Regions from separate parts of the Pediococcus sp. M21F004 genome, predicted to be linked through region 1. Evidence: predicted binding sites of a transcription regulator. Region 1 holds the regulator's gene; each other region holds the start of a gene.
What was found. The regulator HrcA, encoded in region 1, represses chaperone genes, less so after heat shock. The targets are predictions, from matches to a motif close to TTAGCACTCNNNNNNNNNGAGTGCTAA.
Positions count from the first base shown of each region.

Region 1 (4,294 bases):
AAGGCTTCTGATGGACAAAAAGTTGCCCAAGGGCTTGAAAAAGCAAAAGGCTTAATCCGTAGTGAGCTTGGGTCCCGGTTATCGATTTATAAAACACCAGAGTTAATTTTTGAACGTGATGCATCTGTTCAATATGGTAGCCGAATCGATCAATTGATCAATAAACTTAATACAAAAGAATAGTTTTCTATTTATTACGCAAAAGAATGGTCAGAATTTTAATGACCATTCTTTTTTTATCGTCATTTATCCATCTATGATATAATTTAACAGGAAAAATAGGAGGCATTTACATGAATGGAATTGTTCCTTTGTACAAACCACGTGGTATGACAAGTTTTGATTGTGTATCCAAAATTCGTGGTATCTTACACCAAAAAAAAGTTGGACACAGTGGGACTCTAGATCCTAATGTAGATGGTGTTTTACCAATTTGCGTGGGGAAAGCCACTAAGGTTGTCCCTTATTTGATGGCTTCAGGAAAAGTTTATGAGGGATCCGTCACATTGGGATTTTCCACGACTACCGAGGATCTTGATGGGGATATCGTCGAACAACAAACAATAACCCAAGCTTTTTTAGATGGTGAAATTGATGAGGCAATGTTCAGTTTGACCGGCGAGATAACGCAAATTCCTCCCATGTATTCGGCTATAAAGATTAACGGAAAAAAATTATACGAATATGCTCGGGAAGGCATCGAAATAGACAGGCCGGCAAGAAAAGTAACGATTAAATCCTTTGAGCGGATCGGTGATCCCAAATTTGACCCTCAAAAAGGAACTCAAACTATTAATTTTAAAGTCCAATGCAGCAAAGGAACTTATGTACGGACCCTAGCAGTCGATTTGGGGAGAAAACTTGGTGTTCCAGCCGTTATGTCTCAATTAACGAGAACTCAAAGTGGGGGTTTTCAAATTGAAGATACGATTACTTTCTCAAAACTAGAAGAAGCGGTTGAAAATGGAACTATTGAAACTTTGTTAACACCGCTAGATCATGCTTTGGAAAAATATCCCCACTTTGCATTAAATGAAGACTTATGGACCAGAGTTCAAAATGGGGCAGTTTTAAAACGTAGCAATTTTGATCAACCAAAAGATGCGGAACCAGTGCTTGTCTTAACGCATGCAGATCGAGTTCAGGCTTTATATCAATATGATCAAGAAAGGGCAGCATATCGGCCATTAACTATGCTGCTAACGGAATAGGAGAATTTGTATGAAAATCATTTATTTACATCATCCGTATGACGTTAACCAAATTACGGATGATAAAGTCGTTATGGCAATGGGATTTTTCGGTGGTGTGCATCTAGGACATCAAGCTGTATTGAAACAGGCTCGAAAAGTAGCTGATCAACGGAAGTTACCTCTTGCAGCTATGACGTTTGATCACCACCCGTCTGTTGTGTTTCCAAAGCCAGAGTTAGACGGCACACTGTATTTAAGCTCGGTTAAGCGAAAGGCCGAATTAATGCAGAAATTTGGGGTAGATTTACTATATGTGGTGAGTTTTACATCTAAGCTGGCCAATTTGACCCCTCAGGATTTTGTCGACCAGTATATGGTTGACCTTTGCGCTCAGGTGATTGTGGCCGGCTTTGATTATACTTATGGCCCCCGCAAAATTGCCGATATGGCGCATTTATCAACGTATGCTAAAAACAGATTTGAAATTGTGACTGTTCCAGAATTTCTCTTAGACGGTGAAAAAGTGAGCTCAACGCGAATCAGAACAGATTTAAAACAAGGTGATGTAGATCACGCCAACCTATTTCTTGGGTACATCTACCAAACTAGTGGCTTAGTGGTTCATGGCGAAGCTCGTGGTCGCACATTAGGGTTTCCAACTGCTAATATCTTATCCGATCCTAAAGCTAGGATTCCTGGGATCGGGATTTACGCCGTCCGAATCAAAATCGGATCTAAATGGTATTTAGGCATGGCATCGGTTGGGCGCAACGTTACTTTTGGTGAACATCGTCCAATCACGTTAGAAATTAATATTTTTGATTTTGACCAGGAGATTTATGGAGAAATGGTTCGGGTTGATTGGTATCACTATGTTCGTGGTGAAATTAAATTTGACGGTGCAGAGGGATTAATCGATCAATTAAAGGCAGACGAAAAGAATATTCGGCAGTATTTTGCGAATTTGACTATATAATGCAAAAAAATGTTTGACTATTGTTGACTTTTAGAAAAACATTTGGTATCTTTAATAGTGTCTTAGCACTCCAATGTGCTAAGTGCTAAAAGAGGTGATGGTTTTGCTGACAGATAGAGAGTTACTGATTTTAAAAGCAATCGTTCAAATATACACGGACGATGGGCAACCGGTTGGCTCAAAAGCATTGGTTAGTCAATTACCGATCCACGTTAGTTCGGCAACGATTCGAAACGAAATGGCAACATTAGAAGAAAAAGGTTTGCTTAAAAAGACACATTCTTCTTCTGGACGGGTGCCTTCAATTAAGGGGTACCGTTATTATGTGGATCATTTGTTGAAGCCTGATAAGGTTCAATCAAGTGATTTACGTCGCATTCGTTCTTCATTCAATCAACAGTTTCAAGAGATTGATGATATCGTAGCTGAATCTGCAGATATGCTTTCTAAATTGACTAGTTATACTGCTTTCACAGTGAAACCGGAGCTTAAGGATGCTAAGCTTGAAGGCTTTCGATTAGTTCCGCTTGGGAATCATCGGGTGATGGCGATCTTGGTTACTGATAATGGTGATGTTCAAAATCGCACGTTTAAGGTTCCTAGCAGCGTTAACCCAGAGGCGTTAGAATCCGTAATTCGAATTATTAATGATCAGCTAGTGGGATTAACATTAGGTGAGGTATTCAAACGACTGGAAACAGATATTCCGATGCAAATCGGAAAATATATAGAAACTCCAGATGGATTCTTAGATATCTTTGAAGATGTTTTGAAGAAATCGGCTACAGAACGTTTCTTTGTTGGTGGCCGTTTGAACCTTTTAGATTTTTCAAAGCAGCCTGATGTAAGTTCGCTTCGGTCGTTATATTCATTGATGGGACGGTCAACAGATCTCGCTGATGTATTAGGCGGATCACTTGATCAGAATATCCAGGTTCAAATTGGCAATGAAATTACCAATAATTTGTTGAAAAATTATAGTCTGATTACAGCCACGTATGACGTTGATCAGCATGGTAAGGGTGTCATTGCGATCTTAGGCCCGACTAGTATGCCATATTCTAGAATGATTGGATTGGTTGGTGCGTTTCGAACAGAATTAGCGCAGCGATTAATAGATTATTACCACGATATTGATGATATTTGAGAGGTGTGAATGTAGTGTCTGAAGATAAAAAAGTTGAAGAAATTGAAAAAACGGCAGAGGAGACGAACGAAAAGTCTAAACCAGCCAAAGAAACAACAACTAAATCAGAAAAAAAAGCTAAAAAGCATGGCAAGTCAAATAAACAAATTGAAGAGTTACAAACGCAGATTAGTGAATTAACTGGTAAGGTTGATGCTATAACTGATCAATATATTCGTGCTAAGGCTGAAATTGCTAATATTCAAAAGCGCAACGAAAAAGAGCAGGCTAACCTAGTTAAATATGATGGTCAACATTTAGCCAAAGATATTCTTCCGGTTATTGATAACTTGGAACGAGCTTTATCCATTGAGGTTTCAGATGAGAGCGGTGTTCAGCTCAAAAAGGGAATCCAGATGGTGTATGATCATATGAGTAAGGCGCTTAAAGACAATAACGTGACTGAGATTGAGGCTGAGGGCCAATCCTTTGATCCTCAAATTCATCAAGCAGTCCAAACAGTGCCTGTTGAAGATGGTAAAGAAGCAGACCAGATTGTTAGTGTTTTACAAAAAGGTTATATGTTAAAAGACCGTGTTTTACGACCAGCAATGGTTGTCGTGGCACAATAAAAAATATATAAAGAGGGATAATAAAAATGGCAAGCAATAAAATTATTGGAATTGATTTAGGAACCACAAATTCTGCAGTTGCAGTGCTCGAAGGCGACAAGCCAAAGATTATTACAAACCCAGAAGGTAACCGTACTACACCTTCAGTGGTTGCATTTAAGAATGGTGAAACACAAGTTGGGGAAGTTGCAAAACGACAAGCAATTACAAATCCTGATACAATTGTTTCCATCAAACGTCATATTGGCGAAAGTGGCTACACCGTTTCAGCAAACGGTAAATCATACACACCTCAAGAAATTTCAGCAATGATTCTTGAATATTTAAAACATTATGCAGAAGACTATCTTGGTGACACAGTTGAAAA
Region 1 covers NZ_CP177314.1:322,127-326,420, forward strand. Annotated here, with positions in the region: gene rbfA (30S ribosome-binding factor RbfA) at 1-183, shown strand, start outside; gene truB (tRNA pseudouridine(55) synthase TruB) at 294-1,211, shown strand; gene ribF (riboflavin biosynthesis protein RibF) at 1,222-2,169, shown strand; gene hrcA (heat-inducible transcriptional repressor HrcA) at 2,267-3,316, shown strand; gene grpE (nucleotide exchange factor GrpE) at 3,331-3,927, shown strand; gene dnaK (molecular chaperone DnaK) at 3,954-4,294, shown strand, end outside.

Region 2 (4,294 bases), 310 kb from region 1:
CTTTTTCAACTTCATCAAGTAAGATCAAGCTGTATGGGTGACGACGAACCTGTTCGGTCAACTGACCAGCCTCTTCGTAGCCAACATAGCCAGGAGGGGAACCAATCAATTTAGAAATTGAATGTGGTTCCATGTACTCACTCATGTCAAAGCGGATCATTGAATCCTCAGAGCCAAAGAGCTCATTAGCTAATTGTTTAGCTAATTCAGTTTTACCAACTCCGGTAGGACCAACGAATAAGAAAGACCCAATTGGTCGGCCAGTGCCATTTAGCCCAATTCGATTTCGCCGAATTGCTCGAGCAATTTTGTTCACGGCTTCGCTTTGACCAATAACTTTGGAGTTCAAATCTTTACCAAGGTTTTGAAGCTGCTCTTGTTCCCGTTTTTGGAGTTCACCAACCGGGATACTAGTTTTTTCTTCAATAATTTGTTCCATATCTTTATCGGTTACAGTAGGAATTTCGTTTTGGTTAGCTGCACCAGACTTGGTTTTTTCTAATTTATTGATTTGGTCACGATAATAAGCGGCTTTTTCATAATCTTCAGCTTTAGTTGCATCTTGCTTGTATTTTTCGGCATTATCAATCTTTTGCTGAATAGTATTTGGATCAACCGTATTAATTGTCAAATTTTTCTTAGAACCTGTTTCATCAAGCAGGTCGATTGCCTTATCAGGTAAGAAACGATCCTGAATGTAGCGTTTTGACAATTTGGCTGCCGCCTCAATTGCTTTATCTGTGTAGTGAACATGGTGATAATCTTCGTATTTCTTTTGAATACCCTTTAAAATCTTGATGGAAGCTTCCACACTAGGTTCGTCGACTTGAACAGGTTGCAAACGACGGGCAAGAGCAGCATCTTTTTCAATATCACGGTATTCATTTAAAGTTGTTGCACCAACAAGTTGGAAATCGCCACGGGCAAGAGCGGGTTTCAAAACGTTACCTGCGTCCATGCCACCTTCAGCGTTACCAGCACCAACAATTTCATGAATTTCATCAATAAAGACGATGGCGTCCTTATTCTTTTGAACTTCTTTCATAAGTTGTTGCATCCGTTGTTCAAACTGTCCTCTAATTCCAGTTCCTTGAACAAGTGAAACAACGTCTAAACGAATAATTTGTTTGTTAATCAATTTTTGAGGAACATCACCAGCCACAATCTTTTCAGCTAGGCCCTCAACAACTGCTGTTTTACCAACACCGGCTTCACCAATTAAAACTGGATTGTTTTTGGTACGACGGTTCAGTATTTCAATAACCCTTGAAATTTCTGTATCGCGTCCAATAACAGGATCAATTTTCCCTTGTTTTGCTAGATCAGTCAGATTTAAGCCGTACTGAGCTAACAGACCACCTTGGCCATTTTGGCGACCACCATTATTATCAGTGGGGCCACTAGGTTGAGTAGGGGGAACCTGTTGACTAAAGTTTTGCGCATTTTCAACGTTACCATTTTGCATAGCACGGAAAATGTCGTCTAGATTTCCAAATCCAAATGGGTCTTGTGCCATATTCGTAGCACCTCCATTTCCAAAATTATTGCCTTCTTGTTGTTTTAGAAGTTGATAGCAATTTTGACAAAGATCAATCTGCCGCTGTTGTCCATTCACATTAACGTGCAGATGAATCGTTGCTTCATTTTTATGACAATTTTGACAAAGCATCTTGCCGTCTCCTTTCGAAAAATCAAAGCTTAAAAAGTTTGACCAACTTTGACCATGAACACATTATACCTCGCATACTAATTTGTGCAAGCAATTTGTTTTCTAAAATTTAGCCTGCTAGAATCGGATAATCAGCCAATGCGCTGGTCACAAAGCTATATTAGCACTTTCATAATTAGAGTGCCAATGTTTGAACTTTTTTATGAAATCAACTAAACTAAAATTATCCAAAAAAGGGTAGGTGATTAAATGGCACGCGACTTTTCAAATTTATTAGAGCAGCTGCGTCAGGGAAGCATCAAGGAATTAATAGTTGAATCGGATGAGTTTCCCGATTTTCAACCTATTTATATGAAGTATGAACAACGAAAAAGAATTATTGGTCAAGCTCAGAGAAACGGAAAAGTGGTTTACCATTTTGAAAGTGATGAAAACGGTAAATCTTAATTTTCTTTTAATTTCGTGAAAGGGCTTGTAATAATTTAGAGAAATTGCTAAAATCAATGGGAAAGGCTGATTATTTGTTAGTAGAATAAATGGTTATTTATTTTTTACTATTAAAAGAAAGCCCTTACCAAATTATATATATATTAAAGGAGATCGATTTATAATGGAAACACGCGACTTTCATATTATTGCAGAAACAGGTATTCATGCTCGTCCAGCTACTTTATTAGTACAGGCAGCTAGCAAATTTAACGCAGACGTTAAGTTAACTTACAAAGACAAATCAGTTAATTTGAAGTCTATTATGGGTGTAATGTCATTAGGTGTTGGCCAGAATGCTGATGTAACAGTTTCTGCCGATGGCGACGACGAAAAAGAAGCAATTGAAGCACTCGCAGATACAATGAAAAAGGAAGGACTTTCTGACTAATGACAAAAGAATTGAAGGGAATTGCTGCCAGTGATGGTGTTGCAATTGCGAAAGCTTACATGCTTGTCGACCCTGATCTGTCATTTGATAAGAAAACAATTGATGATCCAGATGCTGAAATCAAACGACTTAATGCCGCTTTGGACGCATCTAAATCAGAATTAGAGTTAATCAAAAGTAAGGCTTCTGAGAATCTTGGAGAGGATGAAGCCGAGGTTTTTGAAGCACATATTACGATTCTCTCCGATCCTGAATTAATTGGGAATATTGAAGATAAGATCAAGAATGATTCTGTAAATGCAGAACAAGCATTAAAAGATGTAACAGATGGCTTTATTGAAACATTTGAAGCTATGACTGATAACCAATACATGCAAGAACGTGCCGGAGATATCCGTGACGTCACAAAACGTGTAATGAGTCATTTATTAGGTGTTGAATTACCAAATCCAGCCCTGATTAACTCTGAAGTGGTTATTGTAGCGCACGATTTGACTCCAAGTGATACTGCACAATTGGATCGCAAGTATGTCAAAGGCTTTATTACTGATATTGGTGGAAGAACTTCGCATTCAGCAATTATGTCTCGAACACTTGAAATTCCTGCAGTTGTTGGTAGTGAAAAAGCTACAACAGAAATTAAATCCGGAGAAAATGTCGTTATTGACGGAATTCACGGTGTCGCAATTGTTGAACCTGATGCTGACCAAGTTTCTAAGTATGAACTTATGCAAAAAGGATTCTTGGCACAAAAAGCTGAATGGTACAAACTTCGTGACGAAAAGACTTTGTCAAAAGATGGCGTTCACTTTGATTTAGCAGCTAATATTGGTACTCCAGATGATATTAAGGGAGTTGTCGATAATGGTGCTGAAGTAGTCGGCTTGTTCCGTTCTGAATTCTTATACATGGATGCCAGTGAGCTTCCAAGTGAAGATGATCAGTTTAAGGCATACAAAGCCGTTGTTGAAGGCATGAAGGGCAAACAGGTTGTTGTTCGGACAATGGATATTGGTGGAGACAAGCAGTTACCATACTTGCCACTTCCAGAAGAAATGAACCCGTTCTTGGGCTACCGAGCAATTCGGATCAGTCTTGATCGTACAGACTTGTTCCGTACCCAGTTACGCGCATTATTGCGGGCTTCTGCATACGGAAAGCTTGCTATCATGTTCCCAATGATCGCAACCGTTGCTGAATTTAAGAAAGCTAAAGCTATCTTTGAAGATGAAAAACAAAAGATGGTTAAAGCTGGTACTAAGATCGGTGATGAAATCCAAGTTGGTATGATGATGGAAATCCCAGCTGCTGCAATTATTGCAGATAAGTTAGCTAAGTATGTTGACTTCTTCAGTATTGGTACCAACGATTTGATTCAGTATTCATTTGCTGCTGATCGTGGTAACGAAAAAGTTTCATACCTATATCAACCATATAATCCATCATTGTTACGTTTAATCAAACGTACAATTGATGCTTCTCATGCAGAAGGTAAATGGACTGGTATGTGTGGTGAAATGGCTGGAGATCAAACAGCTGTTCCAATTTTAATGGGTCTTGGTTTGGATGAATTCTCAATGAGTGCAACTTCAGTTTTGAAGACTCGTTCATTGATGAAACGCTTAGACACCAAAGAAATGAAGAAGTTAGCTGATAAAGCAGTTACTGAAGCAGAAACTAACGACGATGTTATCAAACTCGTTAATGATGCAGTTAAATAACTGAAATTAATTTTACTTAAAATCTCT
Region 2 covers NZ_CP177314.1:631,185-635,478, reverse strand. Annotated here, with positions in the region: gene ACLHK8_RS03345 (ATP-dependent Clp protease ATP-binding subunit) at 1-1,669, opposite strand, end outside; gene ACLHK8_RS03340 (hypothetical protein) at 1,919-2,116, shown strand; gene ACLHK8_RS03335 (phosphocarrier protein HPr) at 2,280-2,546, shown strand; gene ptsP (phosphoenolpyruvate--protein phosphotransferase) at 2,546-4,267, shown strand.
Region 2: a site for HrcA is predicted at 1,830-1,856, ahead of ACLHK8_RS03345 (ATP-dependent Clp protease ATP-binding subunit). Genes of this name have one in related genera too.

Region 3 (4,294 bases), 550 kb from region 1:
ATCATCTGTATTGGGTCGTTCCAGGACGGTCATTTTTTCGAGCTGCTTGCGCCTACTCTGAGCGCGTTTAGTGGTTGAAGCACGGACAATATTTTTATTAACAAAATCTTGAAGTTTATCAATCTGAGTTTGTTGTTTTTCGTAAGTTTTCCATTCACTTTTGAGACGAGCAGCTTTCTTGTCGATATAATCCGAATAATTTCCAGTGTAAGGAAATAGCGTGTGCTGATCTAAGTCAAGAACTCTTGAAACTACATGATCTAGAAAGTAGCGATCATGTGACACAATTAACAATGCGCCTTTGTATGACTTAATGTATTTTTCTAGCCAAGCCAAAGTGTCCATATCCAAATGATTGGTAGGCTCATCTAACACAAGGAGGTCATGTTGTTCCAACAGCAATTTCGCCAAAGCTAATTTAGTTTTTTGGCCCCCAGATAGGGAGTTAACTGAGCGGTCATAAAATTCTTCACCAAAACTAAAACCGTTAAGGACACCACGAATTTCTGCTTGATAACCAAAACCGTTTTTGGTTTTAAAGGTCTGCTGTTTTTGATCGTACAAATTAGATAAAGACTTAAACTTTTCGGAGTTAGCGATGATTTCAGGATCGCCTAATTGGCTTTCGAGCTGATGAATTTCTTGTTCTAAAGCAATAACGTCAGCAAAAACGGTTAATAATTCATTCCAGACGGTATTATCCGTATTTAAGCCTTGATTTTGGGCAAGATAACCAATCGAAAGGTCTTTTTTGGTAATGATCTGACCTTCATCAGGTTGTGTTTGACCAATTAACATTTTGAGAAGCGTTGTTTTACCGGCCCCATTTCGACCGACAAGACCAATGCGATCTTGTTCCTGAATATCAAAAGTGATCTGTGAGAACAACCGCTCTCCATTAAATTCTCGGCTGACATTTTGGGCTTGTAGTAAAATCACAATCTTTTGTCCTTTCGTAAATCAGTTTATAAAATATCTAAGTTTGGGTGGTTCTTGGTTCCCAGTGAGGGAAGTGGTAAACTAACTTTGTTAATTATTCACAAAGTTTATTGGAGGTTCAAAATGGAAACCAAAATTCCGGAAGCTACTGCCAAACGGTTACCTTTATATTATCGCTATTTAAATAATTTATTAAATGCAAATAAACTACGGGTTTCTTCAACTGAGCTAGCTGAAGCGATTCAAGTTGATGCGGCAACCATTCGCCGCGATTTCTCTTATTTTGGTACATTAGGGAAACGTGGGTATGGGTATGATGTCCACAAATTAATTGATTTTTTCAAAAAAATTCTTGATCAAGACACACTCACTAATGTCGCATTGATTGGGGTTGGAAACTTAGGGCATGCCCTGTTGAATTTCAATTTTCATAAAAACAGTAATGTCCGAATCGGTGCTGCCTTTGACATTGATCCGACCATGATTGGTTCCGTGCAAAGTAACGTTCCTGTATATGGAATGGCCCAGTTACGAGAACAGCTGCAGGAACAACAAATTAAAATTGCCATTATTACTATTCCGGCAGCTATTGCCCAAAAAGTTACTGATGAACTCGTGCAATCCGGAATTAAAGGCATCATGAATTTTACAACGGTTCGCGTTTCAGTGCCGGCGGAGGTCCGAATTCAAAATATTGATCTGACCAATGAGCTGCAATCACTAATCTATGCAATTCGGCATGATTAGTTACAAGCCTAATATTGGCAATACAACTAACGAGTTCATTAAAATATGCGCCATCATTGAAGTTTGAATACGGCCGGTATGATGGTAGAGCCACGAAAACCAGAGGCCAATTGCGGCGTATAGAATTAAATGGCCGTCTGAATGTGCTAAGGCGAACAAGCCACTAGAAATAAAGGCGGTAAGCAACTGGGCAATTTTAGGATTAATGAAACTTAGCAGATTGGCAAGATTGCCGAAAAGTACTTTGCGAAAAACAATTTCTTCCATAATTGGGGCTGCCACAATAATAACCAAAGCATAAATGGGATAGCTCTTTACAATTGATAAAAGGGCGCTCGTATTTTGAGAATTAGCATTGCCACCCGTTTGAATGGTCAGGCGTAAAATTACCGATTGGAGAATAATGACCACGATGAATCCTAAAACACCCCACAAAATGGTTTGGCCCACAGAACGGCGCTTTTTTTCAGGCAGATTAGTCGGCATGTTATGAAAGGCAAAATAGCCTAACAAGCAAGCACCGATTAAATAGTCAACAATTTGAATGTTAAAAATTTCCATGTGTGTTAATTTAAAGAAACTATTTAAGACACCGGGCAACAAATAAACGATTAAATACGTAATTAATATATAGATGGATTTCTTTTCTAATTTCATTTGCTCACCTCATATTTGTTCCTATAGTATAGCATTTTTGCAAGATACTTGAATTTATTTGTCAAAAAAGGTCAGTAAAATACTTGCATTCTGTGGGGAGAATGATATAGTAAATATTGTTGTTAGCACTTGAACGTCAAGAGTGCTAAAAACAGTAAAAAGTATAAAATAAATGGAGGGATTCATATTGTTAAAACCATTAGGAGATCGCGTGATATTAGAAGCACAGGAAGAAGAAGAACAAACCGTTGGTGGAATTGTCCTTGCAAGTAATGCTAAGGAAAAATCACAAAGCGGTAAAGTTATTGCTGTGGGTGAAGGACGCGTATTAGATAACGGAGAAAAAGTTGCCCCCGCTGTTAAGACAGGTGACACCGTTATTTTTGACAAGTATGCAGGTACCGAAGTTTCATACGAAGACAAAAAATATTTGGTTTTGCACGAAAAAGATATCGTTGCAATTACTGACTAATTAAAAAAATAAATTCAATGAGGTGAAAATTTTATGGCAAAAGAAATTAAATTTTCCGAAGATGCAAGAACAAAAATGTTAAAAGGTGTCGACAAATTAGCTGACACAGTTAAATCAACAATTGGTCCAAAAGGTCGTAACGTTGTTTTGGAACAATCATATGGTTCGCCTACAATTACAAATGATGGTGTGACAATTGCTAAGTCAATTGATCTTGAAGACCATTTTGAAAATATGGGTGCTAAGTTAGTTTCTGAAGTTGCTTCAAAAACTAACGATATTGCTGGTGACGGAACAACCACTGCAACTGTTTTAACACAAGCAATTGTAAATGAAGGTATGAAGAACGTTACTGCCGGTGCAAATCCAGTTGGTATCCGTCGCGGAATTGAACGCGCAACAAAAGCCGCTGTTGAAGGCTTACACAAGATGTCTCATGAAGTTAAAACAAAAGATGATATTGCCCAAGTTGCTTCTATCTCAGCTGCAAACGAAGAAGTTGGCCAACTAATCGCTGATGCAATGGAAAAAGTTGGTAATGATGGCGTCATTACAATCGAAGAGTCACGTGGTGTGGATACAACACTTGATGTTGTTGAAGGAATGCAATTCGATCGTGGCTATATGTCACAATACATGGTTACTGACAACGACAAAATGGAAGCTGATTTAGACAATCCATACATTTTAATTACTGATAAGAAAATTGGTAATATTCAAGATATTTTGCCATTACTTCAATCAGTTGTAGAACAAAGTCGTTCATTGTTAATTATTGCCGATGATATTACTGGTGAAGCTTTGCCAACCCTTGTTTTGAACAAGATGCGTGGTACATTCAACGTTGTGGCTGTTAAAGCACCTGGTTTTGGCGATCGTCGTAAAGCCCAACTTGAAGATATCGCAACCTTGACAGGCGGAACAGTCATCACAGATGATTTAGGTTTGAACTTAAAAGATGCCACAATTGATCAATTAGGCCAAGCTAACAAGGTTACAGTTACAAAAGACGATACAACAATCGTTGAAGGTGCTGGTAATAAAGACCAAATCTCAGAACGAGTTGCGACACTCAGACAACAGATTTCTGAAACAACTTCAGACTTTGACAAAGAAAAATTGCAAGAACGTTTAGCTAAATTAGCTGGCGGTGTTGCTGTTGTTAGAGTTGGTGCTGCAACAGAAACTGAATTGAAAGAAAAGAAGTATCGAATTGAAGATGCTTTGAATGCAACACGTGCTGCTGTTGAAGAAGGCTTTGTTTCCGGTGGTGGAACAGCATTAGTTAATGTCATTCCTTCTATTGCTGACCTTAAAGCAGAAGGCGATGAACAAACTGGTATCAACATTGTAAAACGTGCTCTTGAAGAACCTGTTCGTCAGATCGCAAAAAATGCGGGTGCTGAAGGTTCAGTAATCGTAGAAAACTTAAAGAAACAAGAACCAGGCGTTGGTTACAATGCAGCAACTAGCAAATGG
Region 3 covers NZ_CP177314.1:1,864,541-1,868,834, forward strand. Annotated here, with positions in the region: gene ACLHK8_RS09285 (ABC-F family ATP-binding cassette domain-containing protein) at 1-939, opposite strand, end outside; gene ACLHK8_RS09290 (redox-sensing transcriptional repressor Rex) at 1,063-1,686, shown strand; gene ACLHK8_RS09295 (CPBP family intramembrane glutamic endopeptidase) at 1,687-2,343, opposite strand; gene groES (co-chaperone GroES) at 2,531-2,815, shown strand; gene groL (chaperonin GroEL) at 2,849-4,294, shown strand, end outside.
Region 3: a site for HrcA is predicted at 2,466-2,492, ahead of groES (co-chaperone GroES). Genes of this name have one in related genera too.